Regions from separate parts of the Buttiauxella noackiae genome, predicted to be linked through region 1. Evidence: predicted binding sites of a transcription regulator. Region 1 holds the regulator's gene; each other region holds the start of a gene.

The links. Region 1 encodes PurR, which represses purine synthesis genes. Its sites were predicted from a motif close to CANGCAAACGTTTGCNTG; they were not measured.
Region 2: the regulator PurR is predicted to act here: its motif matches at 4,358-4,375, upstream of tusA (sulfurtransferase TusA).
Region 3: the regulator PurR is predicted to act here: its motif matches at 3,321-3,338, upstream of purH (bifunctional phosphoribosylaminoimidazolecarboxamide formyltransferase/IMP cyclohydrolase).
Region 4: the regulator PurR is predicted to act here: its motif matches at 2,401-2,418, upstream of IX31_RS08190 (NCS2 family permease).

What each region holds. Positions count from the first base shown of each region.
Region 1 covers NZ_JPRU01000001.1:332,665-340,283, reverse strand. The annotation lists gene nemA (alkene reductase) at 1-653, shown strand, start outside; gene gloA (lactoylglutathione lyase) at 792-1,199, shown strand; gene rnt (ribonuclease T) at 1,292-1,951, shown strand; gene grxD (monothiol glutaredoxin 4) at 2,011-2,355, opposite strand; gene IX31_RS01470 (C40 family peptidase) at 2,718-3,566, shown strand; gene sodB (superoxide dismutase [Fe]) at 3,765-4,346, shown strand; gene cydH (cytochrome bd-I oxidase subunit CydH) at 4,399-4,488, opposite strand; gene purR (HTH-type transcriptional repressor PurR) at 4,784-5,809, shown strand; gene punR (DNA-binding transcriptional activator PunR) at 5,878-6,789, opposite strand; gene punC (purine nucleoside transporter PunC) at 6,905-7,619, shown strand, end outside.
Region 2 covers NZ_JPRU01000003.1:241,266-248,884, reverse strand. The annotation lists gene IX31_RS17030 (M24 family metallopeptidase) at 1-483, opposite strand, end outside; gene IX31_RS17025 (AI-2E family transporter) at 548-1,597, opposite strand; gene IX31_RS17020 (MFS transporter) at 1,741-2,967, shown strand; gene IX31_RS17015 (DcrB family lipoprotein) at 2,968-3,522, opposite strand; gene IX31_RS17010 (7-cyano-7-deazaguanine/7-aminomethyl-7-deazaguanine transporter) at 3,594-4,259, opposite strand; gene tusA (sulfurtransferase TusA) at 4,435-4,677, shown strand; gene IX31_RS17000 (TRAP transporter substrate-binding protein) at 4,879-5,862, shown strand; gene IX31_RS16995 (TRAP transporter small permease) at 5,897-6,406, shown strand; gene IX31_RS16990 (TRAP transporter large permease) at 6,421-7,619, shown strand, end outside.
Region 3 covers NZ_JPRU01000007.1:18,239-25,541, forward strand. The annotation lists one part of gene IX31_RS23050 (IS3 family transposase) at 1-233, shown strand, start outside; gene purD (phosphoribosylamine--glycine ligase) at 303-1,595, opposite strand; gene purH (bifunctional phosphoribosylaminoimidazolecarboxamide formyltransferase/IMP cyclohydrolase) at 1,613-3,202, opposite strand; rRNA gene IX31_RS20705 (16S ribosomal RNA) at 3,814-5,353, shown strand; tRNA gene IX31_RS20710 (tRNA-Ile) at 5,423-5,499, shown strand; tRNA gene IX31_RS20715 (tRNA-Ala) at 5,620-5,695, shown strand; rRNA gene IX31_RS20720 (23S ribosomal RNA) at 5,902-7,303, shown strand, end outside.
Region 4 covers NZ_JPRU01000001.1:1,809,469-1,817,087, reverse strand. The annotation lists gene IX31_RS08210 (YjcB family protein) at 1-116, opposite strand, end outside; gene soxS (superoxide response transcriptional regulator SoxS) at 353-676, opposite strand; gene soxR (redox-sensitive transcriptional activator SoxR) at 762-1,220, shown strand; gene IX31_RS08195 (glutathione S-transferase family protein) at 1,516-2,178, shown strand; gene IX31_RS08190 (NCS2 family permease) at 2,590-3,939, shown strand; gene IX31_RS08185 (Na+/H+ antiporter) at 4,194-5,840, shown strand; gene IX31_RS08180 (LysR family transcriptional regulator) at 5,888-6,778, opposite strand; gene IX31_RS08175 (CidA/LrgA family protein) at 6,881-7,306, shown strand; gene IX31_RS08170 (LrgB family protein) at 7,299-7,619, shown strand, end outside.

The sequences.
Region 1 (7,619 bases):
CACGTGCTCTTGAGCTTAATGAAATCCCGGGCATTGTGAATGACTTCCGCCAGGCTGTAGGTAATGCACGCGATGCAGGCTTTGATATGGTCGAATTACACTCTGCGCACGGTTACCTGCTGCACCAGTTCCTGTCACCAACATCCAACCATCGTACCGATGAATACGGTGGCAGCCGCGAGAACCGCGCACGACTGGTCCTGGAAGTGGTTGATGCCGTGAGTAAAGAGTGGAGTGCCGATCGCATTGGTATCCGTGTCTCACCAATCGGTTCTTTCCAGAATGTCGATAACGGCCCGGACGAAGAAGCCGATGCTCTATATCTGATTGAAGAATTGAACAAACGTGGCATTGCCTATCTGCACATGTCTGAACCAGATTGGGCTGGCGGTCAACCTTATACCGAAGAGTTCCGTCAGAAAGTACGTGAACGCTTTAACGGTGTAATCATCGGTGCAGGTGCTTATACTCCAGAAAAAGCCGAAGCATTAATTGAAAAAGGTCTAATCGACGCCGTAGCCTTTGGCCGTGACTATATTGCTAATCCGGATTTGGTTGAACGCCTGCATCACAATGCAGAACTCAACGCGCAGCGCCCTGAAACCTTCTATGGTGGTGGCGCAGAAGGTTATACCGATTACCCGACTTTATAGTCCCCTTTCATTGATAGCGGCGCTAGTTCGCCGCTATACTTACCTTACATTTAAAAATTAACCCTTTAATTTTGCCCAAATAATTCGGGTTGTAGGTAGGTTGTACAACTTGAAGAATAAAGAGGAAAAGAGGATTTTATGCGCTTACTTCACACCATGCTGCGTGTCGGCGATCTGCAACGCTCCATCGAATTTTACACTAACGTGCTGGGCATGACGCTGCTGCGTACCAGTGAAAATCCGGAATACAAATACTCTCTGGCTTTCGTTGGCTACGGCCCGGAAACCGAAGAGGCTGTTATTGAACTGACCTATAACTGGGGTACAGACAGCTACGATTTAGGCAATGCTTATGGCCACATCGCGCTGAGCGTTGATGACGCAGCTGAAGCCTGCGAACGTATTCGCCAAAACGGTGGCAATGTCACTCGCGAAGCTGGCCCGGTAAAAGGCGGTTCCACCGTTATCGCTTTTGTTGAAGATCCAGACGGCTACAAAATTGAGCTGATCGAAAGCAAAGACGCTGGTAAAGGCTTGGGTAATTAATATTCTGTACGGGTGCTATCTGCACCCGTTAGCTTCCCTTGTTAAAATTTGCCATAATGCGCGCTGCTTTTTCCCCGTATTAAGAGATCCTGATGTCTGACAACACGCAACTGCATAGCCTGTGCGACCGTTTTCGTGGTTTTTATCCGGTAGTCATTGACGTTGAAACCGCCGGGTTTAACGCTAAAACCGATGCTTTACTTGAAGTCGCAGCCATCACTTTAAAGATGGATCAAGACGGCTGGTTATCGATTGACGAAACCCTGCATTTCCATGTTGAACCTTTTGAGGGTGCAATTCTTCAGCCTGAAGCGCTGGCCTTTAATGGTATCGACCCGCATAACCCGTTGCGTGGTGCAGTGAGTGAATATGACGCGCTGCACGCAATTTTTAAAATGGTGCGCAAAGGCATTAAAGACACCGGCTGTAACCGCGCGATCATGGTCGCCCATAATGCGACATTCGATCACAGCTTTATGATGGCAGCGGCAGAACGTGCTTCTTTAAAACGTAACCCGTTCCATCCATTTGTGACCTTTGACACTGCCGCACTGAGCGGGTTGGTGCTGGGCCAGACGGTACTCGCCAAAGCGTGTATCGCCGCAGGTATGCCATTTGACAGCAGCCAGGCGCACTCAGCTCTATATGATACTGAGCAAACAGCCATGCTATTTTGCGAAATCGTCAACCGCTGGAAACGACTCGGTGGTTGGCCTCTACCCTTACCGGTTGAGCCAGAATCTGAAGCATAAAAAAAGCGACCTTAACGGGTCGCTTTTTACTTCTGGCTAGATCTGATTCGGGTTGCAAATTACTCTGCGTCTGGCTCTTCAGATTTGTACTTAGCTGCAGTCTCTTTAATCAGAGATTGCAATTCACCACGCTGATACATCTCAATGATGATATCGCAACCGCCAACCAGCTCACCATCAACCCACAGCTGCGGGAAGGTAGGCCAGTTAGCGTATTTTGGCAGCTCAGCACGGATGTCTGGGTTCTGTAAAATATCAACGTACGCGAAACGCTCACCACAAGCGGATAGCGCCTGCACAGCCTGGGCGGAGAAGCCACAGCTAGGCAGTTTCGGAGAACCTTTCATATAAAGAAGAATTGGGTTCTCAGTAATCTGTTGTTGGATTTTTTCAATAGTGCTCATTGCATGCTTCCTCAAACCAAGTCCTGGCATTAGCCTGCCATTGTAGCGATTGACGCCCCCTCCAGAAAACACCATTTTTTACAGGGTTTTTCTGTCGTACGCGATGGAGGGACAACATGCATTAAGAATAACACTTTTCCTGCCACTGAAAATCAGCAAATAATCCTAAGCCTGATCAATAAATAGCCTTACAACCATTAGTTTGGTTATTTTTTTTGCGTCCGGTAACGAAACAGCAAGACGAATAGTAAAAGGTTATTAACTTTATCGTACTTAATAGATTAGAATCGGCGGGTTTCGCAAAATCATACACGGGCATGATGGTTTTTCTCATGCATTCATTTTAACCAGGGGATTGTCGAGTGGCGCGGATAACAAAAATTTCTATCACGCTCTGTGCTCTGCTATTTACCTTGCCGTATACACCATTGACGCAGGCGTCTGAGCACGCTCGTCCCGTGGTGGCGTCCAAAGCGCACGTTGTGAAAAATACAACGAAGAGCACAGAAAAGAGCAGTAAGAGTAAAACCACCACCGCCAGCAAAAAAAGCACCACCTCAGCTAAAACGGCCAGCAAGAAAAAAGAAACAACTGCCGCAAAAAGTAAAACCGCCAAAAATGCCAGCAGCGCTAAAACAAAGAATCTTGCAAAAAACTCCCGCAATAAAACTTCTAAGCTCGCAAAAGCCCAGCCTGTTACTTTCACCGAAAAATGCAGCAAGCCGCGTAAAGGCCATAAAGCGCATTGTGTAAAAGTGAAATCAGAACAGCCAACGACGATTGCAGCGGCGCATAAAGTCCGTGTGCAAAAAGCACAAAAAACGGCAATGAACAAATTGATGGGCCAGATCGGTAAGCCGTATCGTTGGGGTGGCACCTCACCAGTTACCGGTTTCGATTGCAGTGGTCTGGTTTACTACGCATACAAAGACTTAGTGAAGTTCCGTATTCCTCGTACCGCTAATGAGATGTATCACCTGCGTGATGCCTCATCTGTAGATCGTGGAGAGCTGGAAACGGGTGATTTGGTGTTCTTCCGTACTCAGGGTCGTGGTACTGCTGATCACGTTGGTGTATACGTCGGCAATGGTAAATTCATTCAGTCACCACGTACCGGTCAGGACATCCAGATCACCTCTTTGAGCGAAGATTACTGGCAACGTCACTATGTCGGCGCAAAACGCGTTATGACACCTAAAACCATTCGTTAAATCTGCTACCTGCCCTTCCCTGGGCAGGTAAGTTCCCTCTTTTGCTTATCCTTTCAATTTGTTACCCTAAACCCGCACTAAAAGTGTTTATTTAACAATAGATACCCAAAGTAATTCGAGTTGCATCGCAGCGGCAAGAGAATGAATAAAGCCAACAAAGATGTAGCTCGAAGTATCACGGGTAATAAGGAGTCAGCAATGTCGTTCGAACTACCTGCACTACCATATGCAAAAGATGCTTTAGCACCGCATATCTCCGCCGAAACTCTGGAATACCATTACGGTAAACACCATCAAACTTATGTCACTAACCTGAACAATCTGGTTAAGGGCACCGCGTTTGAAGGTAAAACTCTCGAAGAGATCGTTCGGACTTCCGAAGGTGGCGTGTTTAACAACGCAGCTCAGGTCTGGAACCATACCTTCTACTGGAATTGCCTGGCACCAAATGCTGGCGGTGAACCAACTGGAGAGCTTCTGGAAGCCATTAATAAGTCATTTGGTAGCTTTGCTGAGTTTAAACAGCAATTCACTGATGCGGCTATCAAAAACTTTGGCGCTGGCTGGACCTGGCTTGTCAAACAAGAAGATGGTGCTTTGGCGATCGTCTCTACCTCAAACGCGGGTACACCACTGACAACAGCAGCAACGCCGTTATTGACTGTGGATGTGTGGGAACATGCGTACTACATCGACTACCGCAATGCTCGTGCTGGTTACCTTGAGCATTTCTGGGCGTTGGTGAACTGGGAGTTTGTTGCGAAGAACCTGGCAGCATAAAACCTAAAAGATATGGGCCGCGATTGCGGCCCATTTTAATCAGAGCGATGTATCAATGCAGTACGGCGGTTAGCGCGCCACACACAATCAGTGCCAAAACAACAACCGTGGTCATGATTGAAAATTTCAGATCGGTACTCATTAGCAAACTCCTTTTATTACCTTACAATCGGTGTGTCGGATTGATTTTCCCACAATCAGACATAAAAATCCCCCTCGTTTTAACCTGATATCGCTTTTCCCTCTTTCACTTTTCTCCAGGATAGGCCAAAATCCCACGCTAATTTATTGCGTACCATCTATTCAACGCCCTCCTTCCGTTTTATGTCGCAATCCCGGCATACCTGCAACCTTAACGTTGCCTCAGGAGTTAGCGTACGCAATCGTTTAACACATTGGTTATCAGGGGTTTACGATATGGCCCGGAGTGAAATTTAATGGCGACAATCAAGGACGTAGCGAAGCTCGCAAACGTTTCCACTACAACCGTATCACATGTGATCAACAAAACCCGTTTTGTGGCGGAAGAGACACGTAATGCGGTATGGGCTGCGATTAAACAATTGCACTATTCACCTAGCGCCGTCGCGCGTAGCTTGAAAGTTAATCACACCAAAACGATTGGTTTGCTAGCCACTTCCAGCGAAGCACCCTATTTTGCCGAGATAATTGAAGCTGTCGAAAATAGCTGCTTTGAAAAAGGCTATACCCTGATTCTGGGTAATGCGCATAACAACTTCGAAAAACAGCGCGCCTATTTGTCCATGATGGCGCAAAAACGCGTTGATGGCCTATTGGTGATGTGTTCTGAATACCCGGAATCATTACTGACTATGCTTGAAGAATATCGTCACATCCCAATGGTTGTGATGGACTGGGGTGAAGCCCGCGCAGATTTTACCGACTCCGTTGTCGATAATGCTTTCCACGGTGGCTACCTGGCAGGACGTTATTTGATTGAGCGTGGCCACCGTGAGATTGGTGCAATTCCCGGTCAAATGGAACGTAATACCGGTGGTGGCCGCCATGCAGGGTTTATGAAGGCACTTGAAGAAGCGGGTATCTCTATTCCTGACAACTGGATTGTTCAAGGTGACTTTGAACCTGAGTCAGGCTACCGCGCCATGCAGCAGATAATCGGTCAGTCTCATCGCCCAACTGCAGTATTCTGCGGCGGTGACATTATGGCGATGGGCGCAATTTGTGCTGCTGATGAGATGGGTTTACGCGTGCCGCAGGATATTTCCATTATCGGTTACGACAACGTGCGTAACGCGCGTTATTTCTCACCGGCATTGACCACTATTCACCAGCCGAAGGATTCGTTGGGTGAAACAGCATTCAATATGCTGCTGGATAGAATCGTCAATAAACGCGAAGAGTCGCAGTCGATTGAAGTCCATCCACGTCTGATTGAACGCCGTTCAGTGGCAGATGGTCCATTCCGCGATTATCGTCGCTAAGTTAAGTCGGATGACGCTATGCTTATCCGACCTATGAAATGCAGTTGTCGGGTGGATTACCACCCGATTTATAATGGCTCCTGCAACCACTCCTGATTCATCGTCTCGCTATCCCCTAAATACTCCAGCAGCCAGGCCAGGGCTGGCGAAGCGTCATTTTGCCGCCATGTCAGGCAACATGCTGCATCCGGGAATGGGTTATCGAGTGTCAGCTGACTCCACTGCCCAGAAGCCAACCACGGCCTTGCTATGTGCAATGGCACCATGCCGATACATAACCCCGCGCTAAGACAATCAGAGCCTGATTCCCAGTCCGGAACCACAACTCGACGCTGGTTATCCAAAAGCCAGGTAATACGCTTCGGTAGCGAACGGGAAGTATCTTCGAGTACTAACGACGGCCAGGCCCGTAGATCATCATCACTTAAAGTTCCGCCCTGTCGTGCCAGCGGATGGTTTGATGACACCACACAGCGCCAGCTCAGCGCCCCCATATCGCGAAAAGCATAGCGCCCCCCGACAGGAATGGCTTGTGTCGCGCCAATCGCGACTTCAACTCGTCCGTCAGCTAGCGCATCCCACACGCCATTAAACACCTCCTGAAAAATACGCAGTTCGATATCAGGAAAGTGGCGATAAAAATCCAACACCAACTGCCGCGTTCGTTCGGGCTTAACGATATTATCGACGGCTATCGCCAGATGGCCGCGCCATCCATTTGCGATCTGTTGGCACTGTTGCCGTGTCGTCATCATTTTTTTGATAACAGAGCGGCCTTCTTTCAAAAAAAAGATGCCTGCGGGGGTTAATTCTACATCCCGATGACGACGTTCGAATAACGGAACGGCTAACCAGTCTTCCAACTGCCGTACCGTATAGCTGATAGCTGACGGAACGCGGTGTAACTCTTGTGCTGCACCGCTGAAGCTACCATTGCGCGCTACCGCATCTATCACTTCCAGCGAATATTCTGACCACATTTCTCTGCTCACAAATTTTTTGAACGCAACCTACAAATATTAGCGTTTCACAAGCGTATTTGCACTCCGTACACTCACGCGGCAATCAACCTGCACGATAAAACAAGAGAACATTATGCAACCATCAAAAGGATTTCTTATCTGGCTGGCTGGATTAAGTGTGTTGGGCTTCCTCGCCACAGACATGTATCTGCCTGCTTTCGCTGCCATTCAGCAAGATTTACAGACCGATGCCTCCGCCGTCAGTGCGAGTCTGAGCCTGTTCCTTGCCGGCTTTGCGCTTGCCCAGTTAATGTGGGGGCCGTTATCTGACCATTTCGGACGTAAACCAATTTTGTTAGCAGGCCTGAGCCTGTTCGCCGTCGGTTGTATTGGTATGTTGTGGGTAGAAAGTGCCACTGCTCTGCTGGTGCTGCGCTTCGTTCAGGCCGTTGGTGTATGTTCTGCCGCGGTAAGCTGGCAGGCGCTGGTGACCGATTACTACCCGGCAAACCGTGCAAATCGTATTTTCGCAACGATTATGCCGCTGGTTGGCCTGTCTCCTGCGCTGGCTCCGCTTCTGGGTAGTTGGATTTTGACCCACTTTGACTGGCAGGCTATTTTCGCCACGCTGTTTGCCATCACACTGGTGCTGATGATCCCAACTTTGCGTCTGAAACCACGTACCCAGCACCACCCGCAAACAGAAGACAATAAAGTCAGCTTTATGTCGTTACTTCGCTCGCGTGTATATAGCGGCAACGTATTGATTTACGCAGCCTGCTCAGCCAGCTTCTTTGCCTGGCTAACCGGATCTCCGTTTATTCTGAACGATATGGGTTACAGCCCGG
Region 2 (7,619 bases), on a different contig from region 1:
GGGGATATCAAACAGAGACTTATTGTTGTCGTTGATGCCAGTGAAAAGCTTCCAGCCCGCTATACCAACACGCTTTTGCCCACGAAGCCCGGCTTGTTGCAACACTTCGCTTAGTGAAAGTGTGGTGTCCATTGGTTGGTTTGGCAGTGAAAACCACGGTGCATGTACCACAGTTGCTGGAATTCTGGAGTGCTGTGCAAGTTTGAGATTTTCATTGCCGAGAACCAGTACCGCCTCACCGCTTTTATGCAGTACCAGCAAGCCCTCTTCAAAACGCGGAATGAAACCGGTCAAATATTCAAAATTCCCACCATGCTCTTTATCGGCATAAACGACGAGCGAATCCAAGTTTTGCTGCGCCATTCCCTGCAAAATTTTGCGCAAACGCTCCTCAATAGTCTGGTTATTTAGCACCACGCTTGGGGTATTCAGGTAAATTGCTGGCTGCTCTATGGCGGCAAGTGTGATTGTTGGCTGCGGCATGGGTGAGTCACTCCTTTTTCTTTTCCCGGGTGAACATTAACTTATCACCCGGGAAATTAAGAACCTATCCCGGCAACCGACTTTTTGGGCGCCCTTGCCCAAGCAGCACTGCAAGTTTTGCGCCTCCCTGAGTGGTTTCCATCAGAATCTTACATACGCTGGTTAGCGGCACTGACAGGAGCATACCCACCGGGCCGAGCAGCCAGCCCCAGAACAGCAATGACAGAAACACCACAAAGGTCGACATCCCGAGGCCGCGCCCCATCATGCGTGGTTCGAGGATATTCCCGAGCAGCATATGCACCGCAAGGAACAGCACGCCAACCAAAATCATTTCATAGGTACCGTTAAACAAAAACGCCTGAATCATTGGCGGAATAGCGGAAATAACCGAACCGATATTGGGGATGTAATTGAGCAAGAATCCCAACACGCCCCACATCAATGCAAATTGCACGCCCAGCAGTTCGAGGCCAAGCCAGATAATCAGACCGGTCCACAGGCTGATGAGCGTTTTTAGCGCCAGATAATGCGTCACACCTTTGAGTGCGCGGTGCAGGCTGGCGATATGAATTTTCGGGTTGGAAAGGGCGAAGCGCAGTTTGTACGGAACGTGGCGCACTTCGAAAAGCATAAATACCACAGTCATCACCAGCAGCAGAATACTGGCCATCGCGCCAGAAAGTCCGGTCATTAACGTGGTGGCGTAAGACATCACTTTCTCAGAGTCCATACGCTGCAACATGCGTTCAGGTGATAATCGCAGGTGCATAAACGGCAGCATCTTTTCGAGCTCAAACACTTTTTGCGTCAGCATCTTGTTGTACTTCGGCAGCATATCGATGAATTCAGACATGGATGCCGCCAGCACACCGACCACCATCGTCAGTACGACGAGCATCGCAAACACGACCATCGAAATTGCGAGCGGGCGGTTTACTCCTCGACGAATCAGCCAGGTGACCAGCGGATTGAGCACAATGGCAAAAAATAGCGCGAGCAATAGCTGCACGATAATGTCTGCCGCAGCATGAATCCCGGCAAGAATAATCACCAGCGCTGAAAGCTTTATTAGAATATGTAGCCCGGTTTTATCGGGTTCTGGAGAGAGCATGGAAAAATCCTGAAAAGGAAGAATTCTCTAAGTGTAGCGCTTCGTTTATTTCGCACCCGCAGGGCAAGTCTGAAAGTCTGTTGCTGAAATGTGAATCTCGACGTGTATATACTGGGGAACGCTGTTTTAAAAGTGAATGCCCGATGCCTGACCTCACTCCTACCCCCGCATTAAGCAGTTTCCGACTCAATCTACAGATTGTCTCTGTAGTGATGTTCAACTTTGCAAGCTACATGACCATTGGCCTGCCACTGGCTGTTTTGCCAGGTTACGTTCATGACGTGATGGGCTATAGCGCATTTTGGGCCGGGCTTGTGATAAGCCTGCAATATTTCGCCACGTTGCTAAGCCGCCCACATGCCGGGCGCTACGCAGATATTCTTGGCCCTAAAAAAATCGTCATTTTTGGTTTATGCGGCTGCTTCCTGAGTGGGGCGAGTTACATGCTGGCGGCGCTTGGCAGTGCCTGGCCGTTGGTGAGTCTGGTGTTGCTTTGTATAGGACGCGTCATTTTAGGGATTGGGCAAAGTTTTGCCGGAACCGGTTCAACGCTCTGGGGCGTGGGTGTCGTCGGGTCGCTGCATATTGGGCGGGTGATCTCCTGGAATGGCATTGTGACCTATGGCGCGATAGCGATGGGCGCTCCGTTGGGCGTGCTCTTTTATCATCTCGGCGGGCTAAAACTGTTAGCTGGAATTATTATGGCAGTGGCACTGGTGGCTGTGTTGTTGGCACTTCCACGTCCGGCGGTAAAAGCCAATAAAGGCAAACCGCTGCCGTTTCGCGCGGTGCTAGGCCGCGTCTGGCCTTATGGTATGGCGCTCGCTCTCGCATCTGCCGGTTTTGGTGTGATCGCAACTTTCATCACGCTGTTTTACGACGCCAAAGGCTGGGACGGTGCTGCTTTTGCGTTAACACTCTTTAGTTGTGCGTTTGTGGGCACTCGCTTACTTTTCCCGAACGGGATTAACCGCTTCGGCGGCCTGAATGTGGCAATGATTTGTTTCTCGGTCGAGATTATCGGTTTGCTGTTTGTAGGGTTTGCCGTTGAGCCGTGGATGGCAAAAGTAGGCACATTCCTTACCGGTGCGGGTTTCTCGTTGGTGTTCCCGGCGCTGGGCGTGGTGGCGGTGAAAATGGTGCCGCAGCAAAACCAGGGAAGTGCACTTGCGACCTATACCGTATTTATGGATTTATCGCTGGGTATTACCGGGCCGTTCGCCGGGTTAGTGATGGCTTACTCCGGTGTATCGGTGATTTATCTGGCGGCAGCAGTGCTGGTTTGTATCGCATTGCTGATGGCATGGCAGTTAAAAAAACGGCCTCCGGTTGAGCAACCGGAGGCCGTGTCATCATCACAGCAACAATAGTTATTTGATGGTGATGGTATTAATGATGTTCTCAGCGGCAGTTTGCGCCAGTTGCTGATTATCCGCAGGCAGTGTGATCTGCATGGTTAACAGTTGGTTATCTACTTTACCCAGGATAACAGATGAGTAAGCTGTCTGGCCTTTTGCAGAGATAATACTGTCAAGTTGTTGCAGCGTGTGGCCTTTAATCTCAATGGATTTATTGGTCACGACTTGCAGCTGCGGGTCTCGAGCACGTTGTTGTTCTTCAAGACGTTTTGTCAAAGCTGCCAAATCGTCAGGCGTATTGTCACCGACAATCACAATGACTGCTTTCTGACCCGTAGCATCAGAATATACGTGCATGTTGTTTGCCTGAGTGCCCAATTTACCGCTCTGGTCGGTCATATCGGCGGGCAGTGCAAAGCTTATTTTCCCGTCCAGCAGGCTGACCGGCTGACCGGCTGCGCTGCTTTGCGCCGCAGGCGTAGTAGCCGTTTTGCTGTCGTTGTTATCGCAAGCGGCCAGGCCTAATACCAGCAGGCCGATACCGACATATTTTACCAGGTTACCCATGACTTCTTCCTTTACGTTAGCAAGCCTTTGCGGCCTTCTACGCATCTTATCACAAGATAATTCAACCACCGTCAACCCGGCTGCAACGCCGAACTTTCAGACTTATCTGCCAGACGTTTCAACAACATATTCAGCAAAACACCGTACATCGGCAGGAAGAATACAATGCTGATAAGCACTTTAAAGCAGTAATCTACGATGGCGATTTCGACCCAATGCTGCGCCATAAACGCATCCGGGCTGCGCCAGAAAGCAATAAAGAAGAAGGAGAGGGTGTCGCTGACGTTACCCAGGAACGTTGAAGCCGTTGGCGCAAGCCACCAGTGGCGGCTCTGACGCAGGCGGTTAAACACGTGCACATCCAGAATCTGCCCTAACGCATAAGCCATAAAGCTGGCGGCGGCGATACGGGCGACGAACAGGTTGAAGTGCAGTAACGCGTCAAACCCTTGCCAGGTGCCCATATAAAATAGTGCAGAAATGGCGTACGAAATAATCAGCGCGGGCATCATCACGGCAAAAATAATGCGGCGTGCGAGAGGGGCGCCAAAAATGCGTACCGTCAGATCAGTTGCGAGGAAAATAAACGGAAAACTAAACGCGCCCCAGGTGGTATGGAAGCCAAAAACCGAGACCGGTAATTGCACCAGATAGTTGCTGGAGGTGATCACCAGCAAATGGAATAGCGATAGCCAGAACAGCGCTTTAGTGCGCTGAGTAGAATTGAACTGCGTCATTTTGTAGCCTTTTTAGTGAAAGGGGTGAGGGAACCCTGGTCTTTTTTAAAGCGGGGGCGATGATACTGCTTTAGCCCCGCTTTGCAATGGTTAATTTTAACGCAATCGTTCACGTGACTTGCACGAGAATCTTCCCGGCGTAAACTATCGCGGTTTGTTAATTGCGAGTTTTCTCATGACCGATCTTTTTTCTAATCCTGACCACACTCTCGATGCCTTGGGCCTGCGCTGCCCCGAACCCGTCATGATGGTGCGTAAAACAGTCCGCAATATGCAGGCTGGCGAAACCCTGCTGGTGATTGCTGATGACCCGGCAACTACCCGCGATATCCCTGGATTTTGCATTTTCATGGAACACGAACTGCTTGCCAAACAAGTGGAATCATTGCCTTACCAATACCTGTTGCGTAAAGGCTAATAACGCCGCGCAAGCCCTCTGCTCCCCGCTTTGGGCTTCTGAACCCTCTTTGCATCTCTAATGAACCCCAATTTCATTTTTTGTCGCTTTTTGTGAAGTGCTTCACCCACGCTTTTCTCCACGTAGTCTAGTTTTTAATCGACAAATTAAAACATTGTTTTACTTCCTACCTCACATTTCTACCTCTGCTGGAGCGACACAATGAAGAAGACCTTTCTGCCTGCTTTTGCTGGTTTATGTCTGTCTACCGCGTCAGTTCTGTTTGCACATTCTGCACTCGCACAAGTGATTAAAGCCGCTGACGTTCACCCGGAAGGTTATCCGAACGTGGTCGCGGTGCAGCATATGGGCGAAAAACTTAAGCAAGAAACCAATGGTGATTTAGAGATTAAAGTGTTCCCAAGCGGTGTGCTTGGGGATGAAAAACAGATGATCGAACAGGCGCAAATGGGGGCGATCGATATGATCCGCGTTTCGATGGCGCCGGTTGCTGCGATCCTGCCGGATGTTGAAGTCTTTACCCTGCCGTACGTATTCCGCGATGAAGACCATATGCACAAAGTAATCGACGGCGATTTAGGGAAAGAGATTGGCGACAAGCTGACGAATAACCCGAAATCTCGCCTGGTGTTCCTCGGCTGGATGGACTCTGGCACACGTAACTTGATTACCAAAAACCCGGTTGTAAAACCTGAAGATCTTAAGGGGATGAAAATCCGCGTTCAGGGTAGCCCGGTCGCACTGGCAACGCTTAAAGACATGGGCGCAAACTCGGTCGCGATGGGCGTGAGCGAAGTGTATAGCGGTATGCAAACCGGCGTTATCGACGGCGCTGAAAACAATCCACCGACATTTATTGCCCACAACTACATGCCGGTCGCCAAGAACTACACGCTGAGCGGCCACTTCATCACGCCAGAAATGCTGCTTTATTCCAAAGTGAAGTGGGACAAACTGACGCCTGACCAGCAGCAAAAAATTCTTACCCTGGCGCGTGCCGCGCAAATGGAACAGCGCCAATTATGGAATGCCTATAACACACAGGCGCTGGAAAAAATGAAAGCCGGTGGCGTGCAGTTCCATGAAATCGACAAAGCCTGGTTTGTGAAAGCGACGGAGCCAGTCCGTAAAGAATACGGCGATAAACATCAGGACCTGATGAAAGCTATTGCTGATGTTCAGTAACTTTTGCCGCTAACGTTTTCGTGGAGGACATCCTATGTCCCAACGCTATTCAGACTTGATGGATAAAGTTTATTTGCTGGCGATGTTTGTGGCGGGGCTATCTCTGCTGGTGATGACTGTCATTATTCCGATTGGAATTTTCTCGCGCTATGTCCTTAACCGTGGGGAGTCCTGGCCGGAACCTGTAGCGATAATCTGCATGGTGACCTTCACGTTCATTGGCGCGGCGGTAAGTTACCGCGCCGGTTCACATATTGCGGTTAACATGCTGACAGATCGTCTGCCGCTTGCGTGGCAGACGTTTTGCGCACGTATCGTCGACCTGCTCATGCTGATCATCTCACTGGTGATGTTCTATTACAGCTTCTACCTGTGTGCAGATTTATGGGAGCAACCTGTTGCCGAATTCCCTGTTCTCACTTCTGGCCAAACCTATCTCCCGCTGCCTGTTGGCGCGATTTTATTGATTCTGTTTGTTGTCGAGCGATTACTGTTTGGCTCTCAAGAGAACCGCCCGGTAGTGCTGCTTGGTAATCATGGTTAAGACCAGGGGATAACATGGACGCATTTATATTATTAGCAACACTCGCGGTGCTGCTTGCAGTGGGTATGCCTGTGGCTTTTGCCGTTGGGCTAAGCGCCATTGTGGGAGCGCTATGGATAGATTTGCCGCTAGAAGCGATCATGATTCAAATCACTAGTGGGGTGAATAAATTTACCCTGCTGGCGATCCCGTTCTTTATCCTGGCCGGGGCGATTATGGCGGAAGGGGGCATTGCCCGTCGTCTGGTCAATTTTGCGTATATTTTCGTTGGGTTTATTCGCGGCGGGTTGTCGCTGGTGAATATCGTGGCGTCCACTTTCTTTGGCGCGATTTCCGGATCGTCTGTGGCGGATACGGCATCTATCGGCAGCGTAATGATCCCGGAAATGGAGAAAAAGGGTTATCCACGTGAATATGCCGCTGCGGTGACTGCTAGTGGATCGGTACAGGCGATTTTGATCCCACCGAGCCATAACTCGGTGATTTACTCTCTGGCGGCGGGTGGCACAGTTTCTATTGCTACACTGTTTATCGCCGGGATCTTGCCAGGTTTGCTGCTGGGTTTCAGCCTGATGGTGATGTGCCTCGGGTTTGCTCATAAGCGCGGTTATCCGAAAGGTGAACGCATTCCCTTCAAACAAGCGTTAAAAATTTTCTTTGATGCGCTTTGGGGCTTGATGACGGTGGTCATTATTCTCGGCGGGATTTTAACCGGGGTCTTTACCGCAACCGAATCGGCGGCAGTGGCCTGCGTGTGGGCGTTCTTCGTGACCATGTTTATCTACCGCGACTACAAGTGGAACGAACTGCCAAAACTGATGTTCCGCACCGTAAAAACAGTCTCTATTGTGATGATTTTGATCGGTTTCGCGGCGGCGTTCGGTGCGGTCATGACTTATATGCAACTGCCTTCGCGCATCACCGAGTTCTTCACTTCGCTATCTGACAACAAGTACGTGATTCTGATGTATCTGAACATCATGCTGCTGCTGATTGGCACGTTGATGGACATGGCGCCGATTATCCTGATCCTCACGCCGGTACTCTTACCGGTGACGAATTCACTGGGTATCGATCCGGTTCACTTTGGCATGATCATGATGGTGAACCTGGGCATCGGTTTGATTACACCTCCGGTCGGTTCGGTGCTGTTTGTCGCCAGCGCGGTGAGTAAGCAGAAAATCGAAGTGGTGGTTCGCGCAATGTTGCCGTT
Region 3 (7,303 bases), on a different contig from region 1:
GGCTGAAACAGAGTATGTCACGCAAGGGAAACTGCTATGACAATGCGGTGATAGAAAGCTTCTTCGGCACGCTGAAAACGGAATGCCTGTATCTGGAGGAGTATAAAAGCATCAGGGAGTTACGGGATGCTATTGACGAATATATCTACTATTACAACCATGAAAGAATAAAACAGAAACTAAAAGGCCTGAGTCCGGTAGAGTACCGAACCCAGGCCCAGATAGCCGCCTGATATAAACCGTCCAACTTTATGGGGTCAGTTCACGCGGGCGGTCTTGAATATCACATCGAGTTTTGAATCTTACTTTGCGTTTTCACGCTCAATAGCACGATAGCCAATATCTGAACGGCTAAAACTGCCATCCCAATGGATATCCTTCATAAGCTCATATGCGCGCTGCTGCGCTTGTGCAACGGTATCGCCTAATGCGGTCACGCACAGAACGCGTCCGCCATTCGTCACGACCATATCGTCTTCACGTAGTTTAGTTCCGGCATGGAAAACCTTGCCGTCTGCAACTTCTTCAAGTGGCAGACCATGAATCACATCACCGTTACGGTAATCAGCAGGGTAGCCGCCTGCGGCCATCACGACACCCAGCGATGGGCGCTCGTCCCACTTCGATGTTGTCACATCCAGCTTGCCATCACAGGCGGCCAGACACAGCTCAACCAGGTCTGATTGCAGGCGCAGCATAATCGGCTGGGTTTCAGGGTCGCCAAAGCGGCAGTTAAACTCGATAACCTTCGGGTTACCTTGTTTGTCGATCATCAGGCCAGCATACAGGAAACCGGTGTAGGTATTCCCTTCAGCCGCCATGCCGCGCACGGTTGGCCAGATAACCAGGTCCATAGCACGCTGGTGGACTTCATCAGTCACGACCGGAGCCGGGGAGTAAGCCCCCATACCGCCAGTATTCGGGCCGGTATCACCATCTCCAACGCGTTTATGATCCTGACTGGTAGCCATCGGCAGCACATTCTTACCGTCAACCATCACAATGAAACTGGCTTCTTCGCCATCGAGGAACTCTTCCACCACGATACGGTGTCCGGCGTCGCCGAAGGCGTTACCAGCCAGCATATCGTTTACCGCTGCTTCTGCTTCTTCCAGCGTCATTGCGACAATCACGCCTTTACCGGCAGCCAGTCCGTCGGCTTTAATCACAATCGGTGCACCTTTTTCACGGACGTAGGCCAGCGCTGGCTCCACTTCAGTGAAGTTCTGGTATTCAGCCGTTGGGATTTTATGGCGAGCCAGGAAATCCTTGGTGAAGGCTTTGGAACCTTCTAACTGCGCAGCGCCCTGAGTTGGGCCAAAGATTTTCAAGCCAGCCGCGCGGAATGCATCAACCACGCCAATCACCAGTGGCGCTTCCGGGCCAACAATCGTCAGATCGATTTTTTCGTTTTGCGCAAAGCTGAGCAGAGCAGGGATGTCCGTTGGGCTAATCGCCACGTTCTGCAAAGCGGGTTCCAGAGCCGTGCCGGCATTGCCTGGAGCAACAAATACCGTGCGCACTAAGGGTGACTGCGACGCTTTCCAGGCCAGCGCATGTTCGCGCCCGCCATTACCTATCACTAATACTTTCATTTATAGACGCTCCGGGATTAATGGCGGAAGTGGCGCATATCGGTAAAGATCATGGCGATCCCATGTTCGTCAGCGGCGGCAATCACTTCGTCATCGCGGATCGAACCGCCAGGCTGGATAACACAGCTCACGCCAACTGCCGCAGCGGCATCAATACCGTCACGGAACGGGAAGAAGGCATCGGATGCCATTGCGGAGCCTTTTACTTCCAGGCCTTCATCACTTGCTTTGATACCGGCAATTTTAGCGGAGTAAACACGGCTCATCTGACCGGCACCTATACCAATAGTCATATTCTCGCGGGCATACACAATCGCGTTGGACTTAACAAACTTTGCTACCTTCCAGCAGAACAACGCATCACGCAGTTCTTGCTCTGTCGGCTGGCGCTTGCTAACAACACGCAGGTCTGCGGCTGTAACCATACCCAGATCGCGATCTTGTACTAACACACCGCCGTTAACGCGTTTGAAATCCAGGCCCGGAACACGTTGTTGCCACTGGCCGCAAGTCAGAACGCGAACGTTTTGCTTAGCAGATGTGATCTTCAGCGCTTCTTCGCTGGCTGACGGAGCAATAATCACTTCAACGAACTGGCGGGAGATAATCGCCTGCGCGGTTTCGGCATCCAGTTCACGGTTGAACGCGATGATGCCCCCGAATGCAGACGTTGGGTCAGTTTTATAGGCGCGGTCGTAGGCATCTAATAAGGAATTGCTAACAGCCACACCGCAAGGGTTTGCATGCTTCACGATAACGCATGCAGGCTCGTTGAACTCTTTCACACATTCCAGTGCCGCATCGGTATCGGCAATGTTGTTATAAGAGAGCGCTTTGCCCTGAACCTGAGTTGCGGTGGCAACGGAGGCTTCTTTAATTTCTTCTTCTATATAGAAGGCGGCTTGCTGGTGGCTGTTTTCACCGTAACGCATATCCTGCTTCTTAATGAAGTTCAGGTTTAGCGTGCGAGGGAAACGACCAGAAGGATCTTTGCTTTCGCCATGGTATGCAGGAACCATGCTACCGAAGTAGTTGGCGATCATGCTGTCGTAAGCGGCGGTGTGTTCGAAAGCCTTAATAGCCAAATCGAAACGGGTTTCTAACGTCAGAGATCCTTCATTAGCATCCAGCTCGCTAATAATCGCTCCGTAGTCACTGCTCTTTACTACGATTGCCACATCTTTATGGTTCTTCGCAGCGGAACGCACCATGGTTGGGCCACCAATATCGATATTCTCTACCGCATCTTCCAGAGAGCAGCCTTCGCGGGCAACAGTCTGTGCGAACGGGTAGAGGTTGACGACAACCATATCGATTGGGGAGATAGCGTGTTGTTCCATGATCGCATCATCCTGGCCGCGACGGCCCAGAATACCGCCATGGACTTTTGGATGCAGGGTTTTGACGCGTCCATCCATCATCTCCGGGAAACCGGTGTAGTCAGAGACTTCGGTTACCGGCAGGCCAGCTTTAGCCAGCAGATGAGCGGTTCCGCCAGTGGACAGCAGCTCCACGCCACGTTGGGAGAGCGCCTGGGCGAATTCGACGATACCGGCTTTGTCAGAAACACTGAGCAGAGCGCGGCGTACAGGACGACGTTGTTGCATGGTTTGATCCCTTAGCTTTGGTTCGCATATAGAAGAGCGTTAGCTGAATTTTAGTTATTTTCCCTAAAACTCAGCTAACGCCCCAAAACGGGGCATCCAATTATTGCGGGTGCATTGTAGCGAAAACGTTTGCGTCACGCTCGCAAAATTTAGGACCTCATCACGAATGTGGATAACTTTGTGCACAACTGCGTATAAGGTGGGGTTTTGCTGTGGAATGCAGCAGTCAGTCAAATTMGTGCATATTTAGGGTTGCAGCCTCAGGATAACTCCCTATAATGCGCCTCCATCGACACGGAACATGTGAACAACATCACAGAGTAACGGCGGCGATGAGAGTCAAATATCCTGAAATTAAGGGTTGACTCTGAAAGAGGAAAGCGTAATATACGCCACCTCGAGTTAGCAAGCGAAAGCGCSYAACTCACTGCTCTTTAACAATTTATCAGACAATCTGTGTGGGCACTCGCAGGATTGATATCTCAGATACCTTCGGGTATCACAAAAAATATCAAGTCTTGAAGAGTGACCAAGCAGTAATTCATTTAGTTGAATTATTACGAAAGTTAATTTTTGAGCACCGCTTCACGAGTTGAAGCAAATCAAGCTTTTAATTGAAGAGTTTGATCATGGCTCAGATTGAACGCTGGCGGCAGGCCTAACACATGCAAGTCGAGCGGTAGCACAGGGAGCTTGCTCCTGGGTGACGAGCGGCGGACGGGTGAGTAATGTCTGGGAAACTGCCTGATGGAGGGGGATAACTACTGGAAACGGTAGCTAATACCGCATAACGTCTTCGGACCAAAGAGGGGGACCTTCGGGCCTCTTGCCATCAGATGTGCCCAGATGGGATTAGCTAGTAGGTGAGGTAATGGCTCACCTAGGCGACGATCCCTAGCTGGTCTGAGAGGATGACCAGCCACACTGGAACTGAGACACGGTCCAGACTCCTACGGGAGGCAGCAGTGGGGAATATTGCACAATGGGCGCAAGCCTGATGCAGCCATGCCGCGTGTATGAAGAAGGCCTTCGGGTTGTAAAGTACTTTCAGCGAGGAGGAAGGCATTGTGGTTAATAACCGCAGTGATTGACGTTACTCGCAGAAGAAGCACCGGCTAACTCCGTGCCAGCAGCCGCGGTAATACGGAGGGTGCAAGCGTTAATCGGAATTACTGGGCGTAAAGCGCACGCAGGCGGTCTGTCAAGTCGGATGTGAAATCCCCGGGCTCAACCTGGGAACTGCATTCGAAACTGGCAGGCTAGAGTCTTGTAGAGGGGGGTAGAATTCCAGGTGTAGCGGTGAAATGCGTAGAGATCTGGAGGAATACCGGTGGCGAAGGCGGCCCCCTGGACAAAGACTGACGCTCAGGTGCGAAAGCGTGGGGAGCAAACAGGATTAGATACCCTGGTAGTCCACGCCGTAAACGATGTCGACTTGGAGGTTGTTCCCTTGAGGAGTGGCTTCCGGAGCTAACGCGTTAAGTCGACCGCCTGGGGAGTACGGCCGCAAGGTTAAAACTCAAATGAATTGACGGGGGCCCGCACAAGCGGTGGAGCATGTGGTTTAATTCGATGCAACGCGAAGAACCTTACCTACTCTTGACATCCAGAGAACTCGCCAGAGATGGCTTGGTGCCTTCGGGAACTCTGAGACAGGTGCTGCATGGCTGTCGTCAGCTCGTGTTGTGAAATGTTGGGTTAAGTCCCGCAACGAGCGCAACCCTTATCCTTTGTTGCCAGCGGTTCGGCCGGGAACTCAAAGGAGACTGCCAGTGATAAACTGGAGGAAGGTGGGGATGACGTCAAGTCATCATGGCCCTTACGAGTAGGGCTACACACGTGCTACAATGGCGCATACAAAGAGAAGCGACCTCGCGAGAGCAAGCGGACCTCATAAAGTGCGTCGTAGTCCGGATCGGAGTCTGCAACTCGACTCCGTGAAGTCGGAATCGCTAGTAATCGTAGATCAGAATGCTACGGTGAATACGTTCCCGGGCCTTGTACACACCGCCCGTCACACCATGGGAGTGGGTTGCAAAAGAAGTAGGTAGCTTAACCTTCGGGAGGGCGCTTACCACTTTGTGATTCATGACTGGGGTGAAGTCGTAACAAGGTAACCGTAGGGGAACCTGCGGTTGGATCACCTCCTTACCTGAAAGATACGAACTTGCGTAGTGCTCACACAGATTGTCTGATAGAAAACGAGCAGTAAAACCTTATAGGCTTGTAGCTCAGGTGGTTAGAGCGCACCCCTGATAAGGGTGAGGTCGGTGGTTCAAGTCCACTCAGGCCTACCAAATTCTCCCCTGTTCTGCGTTGCAATTCCGGCTCGCATACCAAAGTATGCGTCGCGAAATTGCGCCTTGACCAGTGAAGAATTATCGGTAAGAAAAAATATAAGGTTTTACGAAATCGATGGGGCTATAGCTCAGCTGGGAGAGCGCCTGCCTTGCACGCAGGAGGTCAGCGGTTCGATCCCGCTTAGCTCCACCATCATTTCATGCTCACCCAATACTTCTAAGTGTACTGTTTAACAGTGTGCTGAGAAGTATTTGCTCTTTAAAAATCCGGAACAAGCTGAAAATTGAAACGACACACTGTTTCCTTTCTCCGTAATAAGAAAGGAAGTGAAGTGTGTTCGAGTCTCTCAAATTTTCACAACATCGATTGTTGTCTTACGAGACACCTTCGGGTTGTGAGGTTAAGCGACTAAGCGTACACGGTGGATGCCCTGGCAGTCAGAGGCGATGAAGGACGTGCTAATCTGCGATAAGCGTCGGTAAGGTGATATGAACCGTTATAACCGACGATTTCCGAATGGGGAAACCCAGTGCAATTCGTTGCACTATCGTTAAGTGAATACATAGCTTAACGAAGCGAACCGGGGGAACTGAAACATCTAAGTACCCCGAGGAAAAGAAATCAACCGAGATTCCCCCAGTAGCGGCGAGCGAACGGGGAGCAGCCCAGAGTCTGAATCAGTTTGTGTATTAGTGGAAGCGTCTGGAAAGTCGCAGGGTACAGGGTGATACTCCCGTACACAAAAATACACCTACTGTGAACTCGAAGAGTAGGGCGGGACACGTGGTATCCTGTCTGAATATGGGGGGACCATCCTCCAAGGCTAAATACTCCTGACTGACCGATAGTGAACCAGTACCGTGAGGGAAAGGCGAAAAGAACCCCGGCGAGGGGAGTGAAACAGAACCTGAAACCGTGTACGTACAAGCAGTGGGAGCCTCTTTTATGGGGTGACTGCGTACCTTTTGTATAATGGGTCAGCGACTTATATTCTGTAGCAAGGTTAACCGTATAGGGGAGCCGCAGGGAAACCGAGTCTTAACTGGGCGTTAAGTTGCAGGGTATAGACCCGAAACCCGGTGATCTAGCCATGGGCAGGTTGAAGGTTGGGTAACACTAACTGGAGGACCGAACCGACTAATGTTGAAAAATTAGCGGATGACTTGTGGCTGGGGGTGAAAGGCCAATCAAACCGGGAGATAGCTGGTTCTCCCCGAAAGCTATTTAGGTAGCGCCTCGTGAACTCATCTTCGGGGGTAGAGCACTGTTTCGGCTAGGGGGCCATCCCGGCTTACCAACCCGATGCAAACTACGAATACCGAAGAATGTTATCACGGGAGACACACGGCGGGTGCTAACGTCCGTCGTGAAGAGGGAAACAACCCAGACCGCCAGCTAAGGTCCCAAAGTCATGGTTAAGTGGGAAACGATGTGGGAAGGCACAGACAGCCAGGATGTTGGCTTAGAAGCAGCCATCATTTAAAGAAAGCGTAATAGCTCACTGGTCGAGTCGGCCTGCGCGGAAGATGTAACGGGGCTAAACCATGCACCGAAGCTGCGGCAGCGACGCTTAGGCGTTGTTGGGTAGGGGAGCGTTCTGTAAGCCGTTGAAGCTGGACTGTGAGGTCTGGTGGAGGTATCAGAAGTGCGAATGCTGACATAAGTAACGATAAAGCGGGTGAAAAACCCGCTCGCCGGAAGACCAAGGGTTCCTGTCCAACGTTAATCGGGGCAGGGTGAGTCGACCCCTAAGGCGAGGCCGAAAGGCGTAGTCGATGGGAAACAGGTTAATATTCCTGT
Region 4 (7,619 bases), 1.5 Mb from region 1:
AAAAATGCGTAGTCGGATTTGCGAAACTGGATGTTCAATGTGCTGGCTAAAAACATCAAAACCGCACTGACTAAAGGCCAGCGCATAAGTAAAACGCTGGTAGTAATTGCCGCCATGAAAACTGTTCCTTAAGCATAACTCATCACGCTCAACGGTTACGCGCGACACAAGGCGCGGCAAATACAGCTCAGGGACCGTCAGGGGAATGAGTGGGTACAGAAAATGTAAGAAGAATCCTGTCTCACAGGATTTGTGAACTATATCACACTTGTTCTTTTAATCGCCAGTTCTGCGGCGCATTTTCTGACCCATTTTATCGGGCTGTCAGGTAACAATTCTTCCACAAATAGCTTCAGGCGTGGTGGCGATAGTCGGTTGGTGTACGGTCGAACTCGCGGCGGAAAACACGCGAAAATGTCTGTTGAGAGACATAGCCATAGTCCATCGCAATATCAAAGATCGGGCGCTGCGTATTGCGTAACTCTTTGGCCGCCATCAACAGGCGACGCTGCCGAATGTATTCACCCAGTGTCTGGCGTTTCACCGTGCGGAACATCCGCTGAAGATACCATTTTGAATAGCCTGATTTTTTTGCCACAACATCAATGTTCAACGGTTGATCAATGTGATCGTCAATCCATTCAGTCAAAGTTTTAATAATGTCCTGATGTGCCATAAGCGATCCTCAAGCTCGATTTCAATTAGCTGGTTCTAATGGCAGCGAGTATAATTCCTCAAGTTAACTTGAGGTAAAGAGCATTATGGAAAAGAAATTACCGCGCTTTAAACCCTTACTCAGTCCTGGCGAAGTGGCGAAGCGTAGCGGCGTGGCCGTTTCGGCTTTGCACTTCTACGAGAGCAAAGGTCTTATCAAAAGCAGAAGAAATAGCGGAAACCAGCGTCGTTACACGCGTGATGTGCTGCGAAATGTAGCCATTATTAAAATTGCGCAGCGTATTGGCATTCCGCTGTCGACCATTGGTGAAGAGTTTGGCGTGCTGCCCGATGGACACAAAATCAATAAGAACGACTGGAAAAAAATGTCGTCGCAATGGCGCGAGGAACTGGACCGGCGCATTCATACGCTGACGGCACTTCGTGACGAACTGGACGGTTGTATCGGCTGCGGTTGTCTATCGGGTGCTGACTGCCCGCTGCGAAACCCAGGCGATAAACTCGGTGAAGAGGGGACGGGTGCTCGTTTACTGGAAGATGATTAACCTTAATAGCAGGCAAAATAGCAGGCAAAACTAAAGCGCCCAACTTCGGCGCTTTAGTTTATTCCCGGTCTTTGTCTTTCGATCTATCCCGCTTTTCGCAAGGAGGGTTTCCCCCGACATCAGCGTCCCTCAATCACACATTCTCAGGAGGTTCCGGATTGCGCTGACAATTTAATTGTAGTTCTGCTCGGCCAGGTTTCAAGGTGGTATTGCATGTTTTTTGAACAATTTTAATGCTTCACTCTTTGCACATTTACCTATAGTTAACTCATCTTGCTAAACAAAAGGTTACCTTATGCTTATCGTCCATCACCTCAATAACTCCCGCTCGCAACGCATTTTATGGATGCTTGAAGAGCTACAGGTGCCTTACCAGATTGTTCGCTACGAGCGCGAACCAACTATGCTGGCCCCCGCTTCATTAAAAGCCGTGCACCCATTAGGGAAGTCACCGGTGGTGGAAGATAATGGCAATATCCTCGCCGAGTCGGGGGCAATCATTGAATACCTGCAAGAAACCTATGACGCCGAAAGCCGCCTCAAACCGATCAGCAGCGAAGACAAACTCCGTTATCGTTTTTGGCTGCATTACGCCGAGGGATCGTTAATGCCGTTATTAATGATGAAACTGGTGTTCGGTAGTCTCGGGAAAGCGCCAGTTCCGTGGCTATTGCGCCCAGTGGGGAAGGTGTTAGGGCAGGGTGTGCAAAAAGCTTATCTCAATAAACAGATTATGACCCATGCGCGTTACCTCGAAGATTCGCTGCAACAAAATCCGTGGTTTGCCGGGCAGGCGTTTAGCGCCGCAGATATTCAGATGAGTTTCCCGGTGATCGCGTTGCTCTCGCGTGGTGGCATTAACGACTTACCGAATCTGCAAAATTGGTACGGTAAAGTGCAAATGCGTCCGGCCTGGCAGCGAGCAATTCAGCAAGGTGGACCATTTGAAATACCATAAGTCCAGTTATCGAAAAATCCTATGAGTCAGGAAAATATATAACCAGTATCTTGCATCATTGTTGCTAAATTGCGCATCGACGATAACGTTTGCGCACGAGGTGGCGATATTTTGACCGGCCAATGCTGTTTTCGACAAAAAGCGGCAAAGTTCGGTTGAAAATCCATGTAAGAAGGCCGGATAATCGTTTGCCTTAATTTTGACACCTAGTTTGTATGCGCGGAGTTAAACGTTTGCTTTTTTTGTGACGCCCTTATTTGTCACAAACGCAGTATAGGGATCTACTCAACTTATTCGCGTTACCGGAAAAGTCCGTAACCCGAAAAATGAAGGGTATGAACGTTTAATTAGCAGTGGATTGTCCACCACGCATACCAACGTAATCATAAAAATCTCAGGGGATTTTTCACTATGTCTAATCATTCTCCGCGTGCAACCAGCGGCATTGACGCCTGGTTCAAAATATCTGCACGTGGTAGTACCGTTCGCCAGGAAGTTGTGGCGGGTTTAACGACCTTCCTCGCGATGGTGTACTCCGTGATCGTTGTACCGGGCATGCTCGGTAAAGCAGGTTTCCCTCCTGCGGCGGTCTTTGTGGCGACTTGCCTGGTAGCCGGTGTTGGCTCTCTCGTCATGGGCCTTTGGGCGAACCTGCCGCTGGCAATCGGTTGTGCCATTTCACTGACTGCGTTTACCGCATTCAGCCTGGTGCTCGGCCAACACATCAGCGTACCTGTTGCGTTAGGTGCTGTGTTCCTGATGGGTGTGCTGTTCACTATCATCTCTGCAACCGGCATTCGTAGCTGGATTTTGCGTAACTTGCCGATGGGTGTTGCGCACGGTACGGGTATCGGTATCGGTCTGTTCCTGCTGCTGATTGCTGCCAACGGTGTCGGCCTGGTAATCAAAAACCCACTTGATGGCTTGCCAGTTGCGCTCGGTCATTTCGACAGCTTCCCGGTTATTATGTCGCTGATTGGCCTTGCGGTGATCATCGGTCTGGAAAAACTGAAAGTCCCTGGCGGCATTCTGCTGACCATCATCGGTATTTCTATTTTTGGCCTGATCTTCGACCCAAATGTTCATTTCTCTGGCATTTTTGCTATGCCTTCGCTGAAAGATGAAGCGGGTAATTCACTGATTGGCAGCCTGGATATCATGGGCGCGTTGAACCCAGTGGTGTTGCCAAGCGTTCTGGCGCTGGTAATGACTGCCGTATTCGATGCAACCGGCACCATCCGCGCCGTTGCAGGGCAGGCAAATCTGCTGGATAAAGACGGTCAAATCATCGATGGCGGCAAAGCGCTGACTACCGACTCCCTGAGCTCCGTGTTCTCAGGCCTGGTGGGTGCGGCTCCTGCTGCGGTTTACATCGAATCTGCGGCAGGTACTGCTGCAGGTGGTAAAACCGGCCTGACGGCAATCACCGTTGGTGTGCTGTTCCTGCTGATTCTGTTCCTCTCACCGCTCTCTTATCTGGTTCCTGCATACGCTACCGCTCCGGCGCTGATGTATGTTGGTTTGCTGATGCTGAGCAACGTGGGCAAAATCGATTTTGAAGATTTTGTTGATGCCATGGCGGGCCTGATTACTGCGGTATTTATCGTGCTGACCTGTAACATCGTTACCGGCATCATGATTGGTTTCGCAACTCTGGTGATTGGCCGTATCGTCTCTGGTGAGTGGCGTAAGCTGAATATCGGAACGGTAGTGATTGCCATTGCGTTAGTTGCCTTCTACGCCGGCGGCTGGGCTATTTAATCTTCATACTTCACGTTGCAGCTGTGTTGGCTGCACTCACTCACCCCAGTCACTTACTAATGTAAGCTCCTGGGGGGAGTTCTTTTGCCGCCTTGCTGCGACGTGAATTATTTTGATTAAATGAGCGCAAGTATTTCTGACTCATTCCAATCAAGTCTTTTCCTGTTTCCTTCCGGTGTAAAAAGTTGTTTTACTATCAGGTAAAATAACATCCTGCAAAAAGGGTTTCACGACACACCGTTCTCAAGGAAAGCATGGAAATTTTCTTTACTATTCTCATCATGACCCTTGTGGTTTCTCTTTCTGGCGTGGCAACGCGCATGCTCCCGTTCCAGATCCCGCTTCCGTTAATGCAAATCGCGATAGGCGCTGTGCTTGCCTGGCCGCACTTTGGTTTGCATGTCGACTTCAACCCGGAACTGTTCCTGGTGCTGTTTATTCCGCCATTGCTCTTTGCAGATGGCTGGAAAACGCCGACGCACGAGTTTCTCAACCACGGACGGGAAATCATTGGCCTTGCGCTGGTTCTGGTGCTGGTTACCGTGGTCGGCATTGGCTTCCTGATTTATTTCCTGGTGCCAGGCATTCCGCTGATCCCAGCGTTTGCGCTGGCTGCTGTTCTCTCACCGACGGATGCCGTGGCGCTCTCCGGTATTGTCGGAGAAGGGCGTATTCCCAAGAAAATTATGGGGATTTTGCAGGGCGAAGCGCTGATGAACGATGCCTCCGGCCTGGTATCGTTGAAAATGGCGGTTGCCGTGGCAGTGGGGACGATGGTGTTTACCGTCGGCGGTGCCACGCTCGAGTTCTTCAAAGTGGCGATTGGTGGTCTGCTGGCCGGGATTGCAGTTAGCTGGCTGTACGGTAAATCACTGCGTCTGATGAGCCGCTGGAGCGGTGACGAGCCTGCAACACAAATCCTGCTGCTTCTGCTGTTGCCGTTCGCATCTTACCTGATTGCCGAACACATCGGCGTTTCTGGCATTCTCGCGGCGGTTGCTGCGGGTATGACTATCACCCGTTCAGGCGTGTTGCGCAGCGCACCACTGGCAATGCGCCTGCGTGCGAATAGCGTCTGGGCGATGCTTGAATTTGTGTTCAACGGCATGGTGTTCTTACTCTTGGGGCTGCAACTGCCGGGTATCATGAAAACCTCCATTGCAGCGGCAAATGCCGATCCGAACGTCGAACTTTGGATGTTATTTGTTGATGTTGGGCTTATCTATTTTGCTCTGATCGGTGTGCGTTTCTTATGGCTGTGGACCATGAAACGCATTAGCCTGCGCTTTATGAAAAAGCGTCCTCTGGAGTTCGGTAACTACTCAACACGTGAATTGTGTATTGCATCATTTGCCGGTGTGCGTGGTGCGATTACGCTTGCGGGTGTCCTTTCCATTCCGTTGCTTCTGGGTGATGGTTCACCGTTCCCGGCACGATACGAATTAATTTTCCTGTCGGCAGGCGTGATTCTGTTCTCGCTGTTTGCCGGGGTAATTATGCTGCCTATTTTGCTGCGTAATGTGGAAGTTCCTGACAAATCTGTGGCGCGGCAGGAAGAGCGTACCGCGCGTGCGGCAACGGCTGAAGTGGCGATTGTCGCGATTCAGAAAATGGAGGAGCGGCTGCAATCTGACGTCAATGAAAACATTGATGACCAGCTGCTAAAAGAGGTCAGTTCGCGGGTTATCGGGAATTTGCGCCGCAGAGCAGACGGGCGCAATGACGTGGAGAGCAGCGAGCTTGAAGAGAACCTTGAGCGCCGTTTCCGCCTGGCAGCACTACGCTCTGAACGTGCCGAGTTGTACCATCTGCGTGCCATACAAAAAATCAGCAATGAAACACTGATGAAGCTGCTGCACGATCTTGATTTGCTTGAAGCGTTGCTGGTCGAACAGCAGTAATCGACTAATCCTCTCCCTCTTCTGGGGGAGAGGATTGGGATGAGGCCTTATGAACTGACCGGCCAAAACTCCTTACAGCAGGTAATCCATGCCTGTGCACTTTGTGAAATATAAACCCCATCGCGCCAAATCATCGCCAACTGCCACGTTAAATCGCTGTTTAACGGCAGCCACATCAGCGTGTTTTTATCCAGTTTTTGGCAAATAATCTCCGGCAGAATCGCAATCCCCACGCCCGCCTGCACCATTGCGGCCAGAAAATCCCACTGACCGCTACGTACCGCAATACGCGGTGTAAACCCATGCTCCTGGAAGAGCTGAATTAACTGACGGCTTAACGCGAAATCTTCGTTGTAGATAAGCAGAGGATGGGCGGCTAGCTCAATCGGGTCGATGCTTTCTCGTGTTGTCCACGGGCCAGAGCGCGGAACCAGAACACACAGCGGATTGTGCAGCAGAGGTAACGAGCAGAAAGTATGGTGCTCATCTTCAAAAGGCAACGCGGTCATGGCTAAATCCAGTTCGCCATTCAGCACGGCCTGCTGCACCGTCAAACCGCCAAATTCAGAAATCTTCAATTCAACGCCAGGGTAGCGCTGGCGATACAGGCTAATTGGCCCGGCCATCATTGTGCCGACCATCGGTGGAATACCGAGGCGCAACACGCCTTTGTTAAGATGGTTGATATCACCAAGTTCGGCTTCCAGCTGGCGAAATTCTGCCAAAATGGTTAATCCTCGCTGATAAACCACTTCACCGGTATCCGTCAGTAATAGTTTGCGGCCATCACGAATGAGTAGAGTGCAACCCAACTCATCTTCGAGGTTACGCAGCATCTTGCTTATAGTCGGCTGGGTGACGAACATCTTTTGAGCCGCACGGGTAAAACTTTGCTGGCGAACCACTTCAACAAAATAACGTAGCGTCCTGATGTCCATAACTATTCCCGTTGACTATACCTGTGATGATTTTAATTCATTTCAACCCATGACGTGAGCTAACTATAATTGCCACCTCACATTTCTTGGAGTTCCACTCTCATGGCCCTGGCGTTACGTGGTTTTACGCCTGTTCTTTTTCGCCGCATTCAGGTTCCGATACAAGTTGCCCTTTACGCGGGATTGTTCATTCTCGCCCAGCAGTTGGTCGACTGGTGGCATTTACCGCTCCCGGCAAACCTTGTGGGAATGGTGCTGTTGCTGGCGTTGATTGTCTGCCGAGTGATCCCGTTGAAATGGGTTCGTGCGGGTTCCCGCTGGTTATTAGCTGAAATGTTGCTGTTCTTTGTTCCCGCCGTGGTCGCGGTGGTGAACTATGCCGAATTACTGATGGTAGATGGCTGGCGTATCTTCATTGTGATTGCTATCAGCACTTCACTGGTACTGGGTGCTACTGCGCTGGTGGTGGATAAAGTTTATCGTTATGAGCTGGCGCGAATGGCTCGCAGGCAGGCTCGCGGTGAGTAACTTTCATCTGAGCCTTCTGTGCCTGGTTATTACTCTTGGGCTCTATTTTGCCAATAAAAAACTCTATCGCCGCTTTCGAAAATTGCCTCTGATGCCGCTGATTTTAACGCCGGTATTGCTGGTGATGATGTTAGTTTTTGGTCATATCTCTTATCAAAATTATATGGGGGAAGCGCACTGGTTACTGTGGCTGCTTGGTCCGGCGACTATCGCCTTTGCTGTGCCGGTTTATGACAATCTGAACGTTATAAAACGCCATTGGATGTCACTTTCGGCGGGGGTTATCACCGCCACCGTTGTTGCGGTAACCAGT